Regions from separate parts of the Paenibacillus sp. FW101-FHT12H11 genome, predicted to be linked through region 1. Evidence: predicted binding sites of a transcription regulator. Region 1 holds the regulator's gene; the other holds the start of a gene.
What was found. Region 1 encodes NrdR, which represses ribonucleotide reductase genes. Its sites were predicted from a motif close to AACACNATATATNGTGTT; they were not measured.
Positions count from the first base shown of each region.

Region 2: the regulator NrdR is predicted to act here: its motif matches at 2,466-2,483, upstream of AC3WTJ_RS10935 (adenosylcobalamin-dependent ribonucleoside-diphosphate reductase).

Region 1 covers NZ_JBYTCO010000006.1:358,372-364,891, reverse strand. The annotation lists gene AC3WTJ_RS21395 (MFS transporter) at 1-490, shown strand, start outside; gene htpG (molecular chaperone HtpG) at 681-2,558, shown strand; gene AC3WTJ_RS21385 (hypothetical protein) at 2,612-2,794, opposite strand; cyclic di-GMP riboswitch class I at 2,869-2,965, shown strand; gene AC3WTJ_RS21380 (hypothetical protein) at 3,015-3,203, shown strand; gene AC3WTJ_RS21375 (DUF4183 domain-containing protein) at 3,511-3,933, shown strand; gene nrdR (transcriptional regulator NrdR) at 3,988-4,467, opposite strand; gene AC3WTJ_RS21365 (alpha/beta-type small acid-soluble spore protein) at 4,578-4,793, shown strand; gene AC3WTJ_RS21360 (lytic transglycosylase domain-containing protein) at 4,893-5,471, opposite strand; gene coaE (dephospho-CoA kinase) at 5,468-6,064, opposite strand; gene AC3WTJ_RS21350 (MntP/YtaF family protein) at 6,096-6,520, opposite strand, start outside.
Region 2 covers NZ_JBYTCO010000003.1:152,984-159,503, reverse strand. The annotation lists gene AC3WTJ_RS10935 (adenosylcobalamin-dependent ribonucleoside-diphosphate reductase) at 1-2,414, opposite strand, end outside; gene dat (D-amino-acid transaminase) at 2,734-3,561, shown strand; gene AC3WTJ_RS10925 (lipoate--protein ligase family protein) at 3,614-4,453, opposite strand; gene AC3WTJ_RS10920 (DEAD/DEAH box helicase) at 4,712-6,502, shown strand; gene AC3WTJ_RS10915 (YqhG family protein) at 6,499-6,520, shown strand, end outside.

The sequences.
Region 1 (6,520 bases):
GAACGGATTGGAGAAATACGCCAGCTACTTCTTCATGGTCTTCGCTTTGATGATTGTCATTTCCAGGCCGTTTACCGGCAAATGGTTCGATCGTTCAGGACCTAACGGCTTGGTTTACCCAGGCGTTGTTTTGTTCACGCTGGGGATGATTGGCCTCAGCCTGACATCTTCCCCCGTGCCCTTTTTAGTGGCCGGCGGACTGCTGGGACTTGGCTTCGGCGCCATGCTTCCGAGCTTTCAGACCATCGCGATTCAAGCTGCGCCCGCTCACCGCAGAGGACTTGCCACCGGCACGTATTTCTTGCTCTTCGATACCGGCTATGGCATCGGCTCGTACGTGCTTGGCCTCGTCGCATCCAAAACCGACTATCATACGATGTACTTCGTCGCAGGCATCGTTGTTGCATGTTCGTCACTGTTGTATTACGGCCTGCATCACCGGAAATCGAGTGTCGCCCTGAAGTCCGGCACAGCGGCTTCTATGAAATAAACAAACGCCGTTTCTCACTAACACTTCTGAGTGGTAGAGAGGGACGGCGTTTTTATCATTTTCACAGGAATTTAACAGGGAATAGCAATTGACATTGAATTAACGGAATGATATAAAAAGTATGTGTAGCACTCAAGTAGAGAGAGTGCTAATATTGAACTATTGTTACATATCGAAAGGAGATTTATCCGTGGAAAAGAAACAGTTTCAGGCTGAGTCCAAAAGACTATTAGAAATGATGATTAACTCCATTTACACGCAAAGAGAAATCTTCTTGAGAGAGCTCATCTCCAATTCCAGCGATGCCATTGATAAAATTTACTACAAAGCGCTCACAGACGACTCATTGGTATTTGACAAAGACAGTTACTTTATTAAAGTCATTGCAGACAAAACGAACAGAACGTTAACGATCCGAGATACGGGTATCGGGATGACGAAAGAAGATTTGGAGAACAATTTAGGGATCATTGCGAAAAGCGGTTCTCTTGCGTTCAAAAAAGAAAACGAAGCCAAAGACGGCCATAATATCATCGGCCAATTCGGCGTAGGCTTCTATTCCGCGTTCATGGTAGCGGATGTTGTTACGGTGACAAGTAAAGCGCTTGGCAGCGACACAGCTTACAAATGGGAGTCCACTGGCGCTGATGGGTATACCATCGAAACAGCCGATAAAGATTCCGTTGGTACAGAAATCGTACTGCAAATCAAAGCGAATACCGAAGATGACAACTATGACGAATATTTGGACGAGTACCGCCTGAAAGCGATCATCAAAAAATATTCCGACTTCATTCGTTATCCGATCAAAATGGACGTTGCCGGCAAAAGACCCAAAGAAGGCACGGACAATGAATTCGAAGATTATCAAGAAGAGCAGCAGCTTAACAGCATGGTGCCTATCTGGAGAAAAAACAAAAGCGAACTAACGCCTGAGGATTATGAGAAGTTCTATCATGAGAAGCATTACGGCTTCGATAAGCCGCTTAAGCATATTCATGTTAGCGCGGACGGGGCTGTTGTCTACCAAGCGATCCTTTTCGTTCCGGAAAGCATGCCTTTCGACTACTATTCCAAGGAATATGAAAAAGGTTTGGAGCTATACGCCAACGGCGTTTTGATCATGAACAAATGCGCGGACCTGCTGCCTGACTATTTCAGCTTCGTGAAAGGGATGGTCGATTCCGAAAGCTTGTCTCTGAACATTTCCAGAGAGATGCTGCAGCATGATCGCCAATTAAAGCTAATTGCCAAAAACATTCAGAGCAAAATCAAAGGCCAACTTCAATCCATGCTGAAGGATGAGAGAGAGAAATACGAAACCTTCTACAAAGCGTTTGGCCGTCAGCTCAAATTCGGCGTCTACAGCGACTACGGCACCCATAAAGACGTTCTGCAGGACCTGTTGATGTTCCACTCCTCCAAGGAGAAAAAGCTCGTTACACTGGACGAGTACATCGCGAGAATGCCAGAAGATCAGAAATACATTTACTATGCATCCGGCGAATCCATGGAGCGCATCGATAAGCTTCCACAAACGGAGCTTGTTACGGATAAAGGCTATGAAATCTTGTATTTCACCGACGATATCGACGAATTCGCAATCAAAATGATCATGACTTACAAGGAAAAAGAATTCAAATCGGTTTCCAGCGGCGATCTCGGCATTGAAGCGGATGATAAATCCGAAACCGAAGCGGAAACAAACGATAACAAAGAGCTTTTCGAATACATGACCAGCTTATTGTCCGGTAAAGTTACGAACGTCAAGGCCTCCAAACGACTTAAAAAACATCCGGTTTGCCTGTCTACAGACGGTGATGTGACCATCGAGATGGAAAAAATCTTGAATGCCATGCCGAACAATCCGAATGTGAAAGCCGAAAAAGTGCTTGAAATCAACAGGAACCATGAAGTATTCGGCTCGTTGAAGGACGCTTTTGAAAAAGATAAAGAGAAGCTGAACCTTTACACAGCCCTCTTGTACAACCAAGCTCTCCTCATCGAAGGCTTGCCGCTTCAAGATCCGGTTGAGTTCACGAACGATATTTGTAAAATCATGGTGTAAATCCATGATCAAGAGCACTGCCGCCGCTATGGCTGCAGTGCTCTTTCTTGCCATCAGGAATGCTCATCCAGCCTAATCATCGGCTGCGCGGCTCTATCTTCACTCCGATTATTGGCCTCCATATTCGAATATACATAAGCCAGTAATCGATCTTGGTCAATTCCTAACGAATTGGCTACCTTCACAATATCTAATTCATAAGAAAAGCCTGGAATTTGATTGGATTTGACGGACATATGCTTCAACCATCCTTCGAATAGATGTAATAATTGGAAATAATGTGATATAGTTTTCTTACAAGCATTAATCGGCACGACAAAGGCAAAACCACTGAAAAGTGGTGACGCAAAGCTATAGGGACTAATTTGGCTTGATTTACATGTCCAAAATGTCAGCCAGCTGCCAAGACCGCCTCCGTCCGATTAATGTAGAAATGACTAGGAGGAGCTGATAAGGATGGAGAAGATTGTGTTGAATGGGAACATGAGCTTGGATGTGGAAAACTTGATTGCTAACCTGCATCTACCGGAAAGTGATATTTTGAACATGTTCTCCTTTAAGTTTAATAACAACCTGCTTACCCCCGAGGAATCAATTCGATTTATTCAATTTCTTAGGAGTGAACTGGACAAACGTACCCAATAACAGAATTATGCACGAATGCCCACAAAAATGCAGTCGGTTGGTGTCTATAGAATTATTTTTTTTAAAATCGAAGGAAATCGCGTCATGATAGCTTTTTAAGAATAAATATAGCAAAAAGACAACGGGAATCCCGCTGTCTTTTTCTTATTTTTTGTCACATTTAAGGTTTAAAGTTTAGTGGATTGAAACATTTTTTTGTACATGCTCTTTCTATATGCAATCATCCAGGAATTTCCAAATATACGACATATACTATACTAGATTACTAGATTAGTCCTTGGATTATGGATAGAAAGGGAGAATGACGATGAGTTCAGGTTTGATTACCTTGCATTTGACTGCAACCAGCACGGTTTCGGGGACCATTACTACAACGACCACCACGACCATTACGCCGCTGGTCAAACGCTTCACAGCCACTGTCGTCATAGGTAACATTCTCTCGGGCGTAACCACCATTCCCTCCACCAGCTTCAAGGATGACTCCGGCACGACTTTGCCTGCTAACGGTCTTACCGTTCCAGGCAGCAATGGATACTACAATGTATTCGTGAATGGCACTCTCATCGCTGGAGGGCTTACGACGCTAACAACGGCCAGTCTGGCTATTAACAATGCCCTTACGATTGGCGTTACGGTCGTCTTAGAGACGCTCTCCTTTACAGCTATCTCGTCTTCTACTTCAACGACAAATAATTTAGTAGTCACTACCGTTATTCATTCTAATTAACAAATAAAAGCCGATCTGAAGACGTTCAATCGAACGAATCAGAATCGGCTTTCTTTATTTGTCCCGGAGCAGGCCGGGATCATGCTTTCCCAATATTTGCGTTAACTCTTTGAGGAACATGTTAATGTCCTTGAATTGCCGGTAAACGGAGGCGAAGCGAATGTAAGCCACTTCATCGACTGGGTACAATTGCTCCATGACGATTTCGCCAATGCCTAAACTGTCTACTTCCGCATGAGCCGTCGTGCGAAGCTGCATCTCAACTTCGGATACGAGCATCTCGAGTCTCTCCATGGACACCGGACGTTTCTCACAAGCGCGTATTAAGCCTCTTAAAATTTTCTCACGACTAAATTCTTCCCTGCTGCCATCTTTTTTAATCACAATAAGCGGAGTTTCTTCCACCATCTCAAAGGTGGTGAATCTTCGGGCGCATTTCTCACATTCCCGGCGACGGCGGATCGATTTGTTTTCATTAGCTGAACGTGAGTCAAGCACTTTCGTACCGGAATAATCACAGAACGGACACTTCATTCGCTATCTCTCCTTTCTCTTCTATCTGATGGATTACCATATGTTACATGTCATGAACAATGAAGAAGTGCGCACAATACTAGTACCAACCGACAAGGAGGTGAACAGACATGAGCGCAGGAAACAGCAACACACTAGTTGTTCCTCAAGCTAACGCAGCGTTGGATCAGTTGAAATACGAAGTAGCCCAAGAACTTGGTATCTCTATCCCACAAGATGGATACTACGGTAACATGGCTACTCGTGACACTGGTGCCATCGGTGGTCACATTACTCGTCGCCTGGTGCAAATCGCAGAACAATCTTTGGCTGGTCAATTCAAGTAATCTTGAGTAGAAGTAGCCGCTGAATCTGCAAACGGGAAGCATTGGACTTTAAGCCCCCACAAAGGAGCTAGTCCAATGCTTCTTTGTTATGTAGAGACATCATTGCTCACTCTTCCATTGTTCGGAGTAAAGCTTAGTGTATTTCTCATAATAATAAATAACTCGTTGAACATAATGACGCGTTTCGCCGAATGGAATTTGGTCAATGCGTTCCTGTGAGCCGTCCCATACGTTCGTTTGCTTCCATTTATTCACATTCCCTTGTCCGGCATTATAAGCTGCAATCGCATAAATTAAATTTCCATTGTAATGCTTGTTCAGCCAGCTTAAATACCAAGAACCGAGATTAATGTTCACATCCGCTTTTAACAAATCTTCCTGGGTATGTGGTCCCAAATTGGTGGACTCCACAATCCAATCTGCCGTGTCTGGCATCAACTGCATAAGCCCCAAAGCACCTTTTCTTGATTCCAAATGATGCTTATAGTTCGTCTCCACCCTGATGATGGCCGCAATGAGAAAAGGGTCTATATTGTGCTTCGCCGCACTTTGCTTGATTTCCTGCTCAAAATAAATGGGATACAACTTTCTTCCTATAAAATCGCTGTTCATAAAGAGGACTAGAACGAAACAAACGAGTAAAAGGGCAAACACTCGTTTTTTGCGCAAGAACTTCATGAAAGCCCCTTCCCTAGCCAAAACCGTTCGACCTCAACAAAGGTGTCTTCCCAGGTTCCGCTGTTGTCGATCACGATATCCGCTAATTTGCGTTTTTCTTCTATCGACATTTGCGCGTTGATTCGGTTGTTGGCCGCGCTTTCCGTTAAGTTGTCCCTTCGCATTAAACGTTCCACCTGAATGTAAGGAGGCACATACACAACCAGAACCTCTTCGAACATAAAAGATAGATTCGATTCAAACAATAAAGGAATATCGACGACAACCAGTTTGTCAGGAAATTGCTTCTCATACGCTTCCATCTGTTCTCTGATCATCTTGCGGATCGGCGGATGCAAGATGTGTTCTAGTTGTTTACGGGCATCCGTATTACCAAAAACGATCTCACCCAGCTTTTTACGGTGCAGTGAGCCGTCTTCCTGAATGACCGCTTGTCCAAAATGCGCAGCAACCTGTTCGAGAACAGGGCTGCCGGGCTGGACAACATCGCGCGCGATTTGATCTGCATCTACTAATAGAGCGCCGCGGCTAACCAGCATGGCGCTAACTGTGCTTTTGCCGCAAGCGATTCCTCCTGTTAACCCGATATTCATAGGCAAATCTCTCCTAAATGTATTCCTGTTACTACAGCATTTTCAATAAACCCATAAGAATAAGTACACATCCCGGAAGAATCGATAACTTCTTCATCCATGTCATTTCCGCATAACGAAAGCCAATGCGCAAGCCTAGTGCAATAAACGAACCGCTCGAAATAGAAATAACGGATGCCGTTAACAAAGGAACAAAACCAATTAATGCAGCGCCAATCCCCGCTCCAAATGCGTCCAATGAAAGGGCTAGCCCTAGCAAAGTAGCCTCGGAAGCTGAAATATTACCCGATTTATCCACATCAGCGATGGAGGGTGTACGCAAAATTTGAATAACCAAACCAAAACGCTTGAGTTCAATATTCAGGATTTCCTTCGTCCTTTGCAGCGTATCGAGTGTGGCAGGCTCATTGCCGGAAGGGGGAATACTGCTCAGAGATATCTGGTCGTCAGATGACT
Region 2 (6,520 bases), on a different contig from region 1:
TCGTCGTGCTGCTCGAGCGCTTTGGCAACCGCGTCAGCGATCGACTCGACGCGGTTCGTGCCAAATCCAATGGCGCCAGAGCCGCCAATGCCTTTCAAGTGCTTCACGAGCAGCTTCACTTTGTCGCCGTGGTCGCCGTAACGCAAGAACAACGAGCACACGCGGCCTAGTGCTTCAGACATTGCAAAAACGTCTGATCCGGCTTTCCCCACGTTGAGGAAAATTTCACTCGGCGTTCCGTTCATATCATTAATCGTAATATATGCCATGCCGAATGGTGTATTCACTTTATAGGTTGCGCCTCGCAGAATTTGCGGACGGCGCTTATACTGCTTATCGAAAACTTGCTCTGTTTTGGCGTCAACATTCACCGCAAGCTTGCCTGAAAGATTCGTTAAGCTGGCTTCTTCTTTCACAGCCTCCGCAGCTACAGCAACAGGTGCTGATTCTGCCTTCTCAACTTTCTTCTCCTCTTTCTTATCAGAACTTGTGCTAAGAACTTGAACATCCCGGCTTCCATCACGGTAAATGGTGACGCCTTTACAACCCAGATCGAAAGCCAATTCATATAACCGTTTGGTCTCTTCAACAGTGAAATCGGATGGGCAATTCGCTGTTTTGGAGATCGAACTGTCAACCCATTTCTGGATCGCTGCTTGTGCGCGAATATGATCTTCAGCCGTCAACGTCATGGATGTTACAAAATAATCCGGTAATTCCTGATTCGGATTGGCGTCTTTCCATTCTTGAGCAATCGGTACATATTGTTTATCAAAGCCAAGACGGCTTTGGCGGAAATATTCAAAGGCAAAATACGGCTCAATCCCCGTCGAAGTGCCAACCATGGTTCCTGTGCTTCCAGTTGGAGCCTGCGTAATAACCGTTACGTTGCGCATACCGTTCAGCTTAATGGCTTCGCCAACTTCCGGGAATACCTTGGTCATATTTTTCATAAAGCCGCTTTCCAGGAACTTATCTGCAATAAACGCTTGGAAAGATCCTTTTTCAGAGGCGATTTCCGCTGATGCCAGATAAGCTTCTCTTGCCATGAATCCGTAGATTTTGTCCAAAAATACTAAAGATTCCGGACTGCCGTAACGAATTTTCAACTTAATCATGAGTTCCGCCAAGCCCATTGATCCTAAGCCTACGCGGCGTTCCTTCTGTTGATTCTCACGGTTTTCTTCGAAGTGATAAGGCGTTTTGTCAATGACATTATCAAGGAAACGCGTCGAGTAACGAACAACCGTCGCCAGATCCGCCCAGTCGACATCATGTTTCTCTGCATCATAAAATTTGGATAAGTTAATCGCCGACAAGTTGCAAACTCCCCAAGCCGGAAGCCCCTGCTCCCCACACGGATTCGTACAAATAATCGGATTGAAATACCAGCTATTCGACATTTGATTATAGTATTCCATGAACACAACACCAGGCTCAGCCGATTTCCAAGCGGACTCAATAATCGTGTGCCACACCTCACGGGCTCTTACTGTGCGGTACGGCTTGACGGCTTTGCCAAGCTGTTTCCAAGCTTCCAAATTGCCGTCCCATTTCTCGTTATATTCAGGATCCGTCGTATCCGGGAAGACGAGTTCCCACTCCAAATCTTCCTTCACAGCCTTCATAAATCCATTGCTTACGCAAACAGATAAATTGGCATTGGTAATTTGGCCCATCGTTGACTTCACCGTGATGAAATCTTCCAGATCTGGATGCCAGTCATTGATCATCAGCATGAGTGCGCCACGACGGCTTCCGCCTTGCTCAATCAGACCTGTTGTATAGCTGAACAAGCCGCCCCATGATACAGCACCGCTCGAAGAGCCGTTAACTCCTTTGACAACGGAACGGCGTGGGCGAAGCGAAGACAGATTGATCCCCACACCGCCGCCGCGTGACATGATTTCCGTCATTTCCGAAAGTGTGCTCATAATGCCGCCACGGCTATCGTGAGGAGATGGAATCACATAACAGTTGAACAGCGTTAATTCATCACTTGCATCCGCTCCTGCCGCAATCCGTCCGCCAGGAACAAGTTTCCAATCGTCCAAAATATATCTGAATTTCTCCGTCCATTCCCTGCGTTTCTCAGGTGTCGTTTCCACGGAAGCCATGGCTCCGGCCAGACGGTCCCACATTTCTTCCGGTGTCTTTTCTATGTTTAATGTAAGTTTCTCAACTGCAGATTTGACTGTCTCGCCACTGCGTGTTCTTACTTGCACGATGTCGCCTTCACGGCTAATAATTTCGCCTACTTCTTTGGCTGGGAATTTGGGATCATCCTTCGTCAATACGAGTACGGTGTCCCCCACTTTAGCAAAGCTCGTATCCGCATTCTTAAGTGCGTAGCGATCCAAAAATATTTTCTCGCTTAACCCTTCCAGCCTCTTACCTGATTGCGAAATCCCCATTGATAAATGCCCTCCCAATAAGCTACAGATTCAGCTCCAACTAAATTGAAAATTACAATATCTGGTGTGAGAAATCCATTATACAACACTAGATATGGACCTTCGAATGGCCAAAGGACCAATTTTGTTTAATAAGACAAGTAATGATCGCTTTAGCTAGATTTTCCTCGAAATCTCTCTTTATTTTATAGAAAGCGAGCTGGCGGTTCGTTGCTTTTGACGATGGCGTGTTCCTCTGCTAACCTATATTTAGGATACCACAATTCGCTCATTTTTAGAACATTTGTTCGTTATTTTTTTCTAAGGAGATGTCAAAGACATGTATTTTTATAAAAATGAATTTTTGAAAAAAGCGGACATTCAACTCTCGCCCGATGATCGCGGTTATTATTTTGGAGACGGTATATATGAAGTTTTCCGTGTCTATCAAGGTAAGCTGTATGAGCAGGATGCCCATATGCAGAGGCTTCAAAGAACCGCAAGCGAGGTGCGGCTTACACTCCCTTTTACCATCGAGAAAATCGGGCAAATTCTCATCGAGCTGGTGGACAAAAATAAGCTGATCGATGGCACCGTATATCTGCAAATCACCCGAGGCGAAGCTCCACGCGCGCATCCGTTTCCGGCTCAGGCAGAACCGATCATGCTGGCCTACTGCACGGAAGTGCCGAGACCGACGGCAACCATACATAACGGGATCAAAGCGATTACTTTTGCCGATATTCGCTGGTTAAGATGCGATCTCAAAACACTCAATCTGCTGCCCAATGTCATGGCCAAGCAAGCAGCGCTCGATAACAACGTGCAGGAGGTTGTGCTGCATCGCGAAGGTACGGTAACGGAGTGCAGCGCGTCAAACCTGATGATGATCAAGGATGGTGTGCTTTATACGCATCCTGCGAATCATTTGATTTTGCACGGAATTACCCGAGCAGTCGTCTTGCGTTTAGCCAGAGGTTTGGATATGCCGGTTAAAGAAGAAGCTTTTACGACGGAACAGCTTATGACGGCTGACGAGGCCTTTATCACAGGAACAACGGTAGAAATAACGCCAATTCTGGAAGTGGATGGCCGCAGGATTGGAGCCGGCACGCCAGGTGCACATACGCGCAAGCTGCAGGAGGAGTTTGTTCGCACGTTCTCATAATCAGCAAAAAACCTAAGGCATCTGCCTTAGGTTTTTTAAATCCTCATCATCATTATCGCCGCAAGTTCCACTCATCCGTCCCATACTTCTCTTGCACAAGACGATTGGTCAACTCGATCTCAAACGGTGTCAACGAGTCCTCAACCAGCTCCACGCCTAAACCGAGACCAATTTCACGGCGGAACGCTTCTTCAACTTGCCGCAAGGTAACGGCCTCTTTCCCCTGTGCCCGCAGCAGCTCGTTAATGGCCACCGCTTTTTTCAAAAAGCTCGTCTTCATCCGCTCCGCCACCTTCTCGTTAGAGAAACGCAGCATACGGAACAGTTGGTCCGTATCCATATCGAGCAGAATCGAGCCGTGCTGCAGCACGACGTTCTTTTGCCGTACCTGCGCGCTGCCGGCGACTTTACGCCCCTCAACCACGAGCTCATACCAGGACGGAGAATCGAAACATGCAGCCGAGCCCGCAGAGGCATATTTCTCTTTCTCCTCATCGCTTGCCAGCTGCACCATCTCGGCGTTAAGTCCTAACGCGCGGAAACCTTGCAGCAGCCCTTCGCTCAGGACGCGGTAAGCATCCGTCACATTTCGGGGAATACCCGGATAATCCTCGGCCACAATGATGCTGTAGGTCAGTTCCTTATCATGCAGAACCGCTCTGCCTCCTGTCGGACGGCGTACGAAACCAATCCCTTCATTCGCCACGGCCTCCTGATCGACCTCAGTTGCTTTTTGGAAATAACCGATGGACAGCGTTGCTGGATTCCATCCATAAAAACGCACCGTAGGAGGGACGATTCCCTCGCTATGAGCGGTCAAAATCGCTTCATCTAAAGCCATATTTTCAGCAGGAGAACGATCTCCCGTATGTATAAATCGCCATGCCGTCATCGAAATCTTCATCCTTTCTTCCCAACCATGCTTGTCAAAAGACAACCTCTATCATACCACATAACCGCCTTAAGTTACGATTCCGCTCCCTCTCCAAGCTCCCACCCTGATTTCCTCATCTGTTTTACCATGGAAAAAGTTATGAAAGCGCCTCTTATGGACATACTAACACGTATTCGGCGTTTAGCGCCCGTGCTTCATACAAGCTTAGGTTCACGAAGTCAGTTTTCTTACGAAAACTCTTAGGAGGGCACAACCATGCGTCAACATGAACAGCAAGAGAACATTCGCCCCATTCATCATCGGTTGGACATGCACTTTGAGAGGGACTGGTTTACTGAGCTGGATCATCGTGTGCGCGGAGGAGGGCCGTGGGACGATTGGACTTTGTACCAGCTTGCCTACGAATCGGAAGAGTCGGGGCTTATTTCTACATTTGATGAAATGCAGTGCCTCCCTCATTTGGGGCAGCTTGAGCCTATGGCTCATCAGATCGATACTGCGAAGCGAGTGCTTAATGAAATGCGCGGTCGAGCCATCTTGGCCGATGAGGTGGGACTCGGGAAGACGATTGAGGCTGGGTTGATTTTAAAAGAATACATGATCCGCGGATTGGTCCGCAAAACCCTTATCCTGGTGCCGGCATCCCTTGTCCTGCAATGGGTTCGTGAATTAAACACCAAATTCGGCATACCTGCCATCGCCCATAAAAAAGCGTACATGTGGCAGCAAAGCGACATTATCGTGGCGTCCATGGATACCGCCAAACGCGATCCTCACCGGGAAATCGTGATGGGTCTGGAATACGACATGCTGATTGTTGATGAAGCTCATAAATTAAAAAATAAAAAAACGACCAACTACACTTTCGTTAATGAGCTGCGCAAAAAATATTGCCTGCTGCTCACCGCCACGCCGGTTCAAAATGATTTGAAAGAGCTCTATAATCTCATCACCCTGCTCAAGCCCGGCCAACTCGGTGTTCACAGCTCCTTTAAATCTAATTTTGTTGTCGGCAAAAGGATTCCGAAAAATGAGATTCAGCTGCAACAGGAGCTATCCAAGGTAATGATCCGAAATCGTCGCGGCGACGGCGGTGTTCATTACACCAAGCGGGTGGTGAAAAATATCCCGCTGACGCTTTCACCGGACGAGCAGGCGCTCTATGACGGCGTCACCAATTTCGTCCGCACACGGTATGCGGAGAGCTCCGGTGATTTAAACAGCATGCTTTCGCTCATCACACTTCAACGCGAGGTCTGCTCCTCCAGGGATGCCGTCTTCATCACGCTCGTGAATTTGTTCAAAAAAACAGCGGAAGATTCGCCTGTACGCGCCAAAATATGGGAGCTTGTCGAGCTGATCCGCAGCATCAAATCGAATAGCAAAGCGGAAACCACCATGAAGCTCGTGCAGGAAATTAATGATAAAGTTATCATTTTCACCGAGTATCGCGCTTCCCAGGAGTATCTGCTCAACTATTTGAAAGAGCATAAAATTACAGCAGTCCCCTATCGCGGCGGCATGAACCGTGGCAAAAAGGATTGGATGATGGATTTATTCCGCAATCGCGTACAAGTGCTTGTTGCGACGGAAGCTGGCGGCGAAGGAATTAATCTGCAATTTTGCCATAACATGATTAATTTTGACCTGCCGTGGAACCCGATGCGCGTGGAACAACGGATTGGCCGTGTGCATCGGCTTGGCCAGACACATGATGTGAACATCTATAATCTATCGACAAACAATACGATTGAAGAGCACATCCTCTCTTTGCTGCATGAGAAAATCAATATGTTTGAGATGGTTATCGGGCAGCTCGATACGATTTTGGAGAAAATCGAAAAGAAAGGATCTCTTGAAACTTCCTTATTCCGCATGGTGATGGAAGCAGGGTCACGCGAGGATATTCGCAGGAAAATTGACGAGCTGGGTCATTCCTTTACCGAAATCAAAGAAGAAATCGAACACAATCCCGTGTATGGAACTGAGTTTCAACATATCCTTGATGCCGTAGGCGGCGCGCAAAGCGGTGAGGTCAGATCATGAACAAACGAAACGTTCATA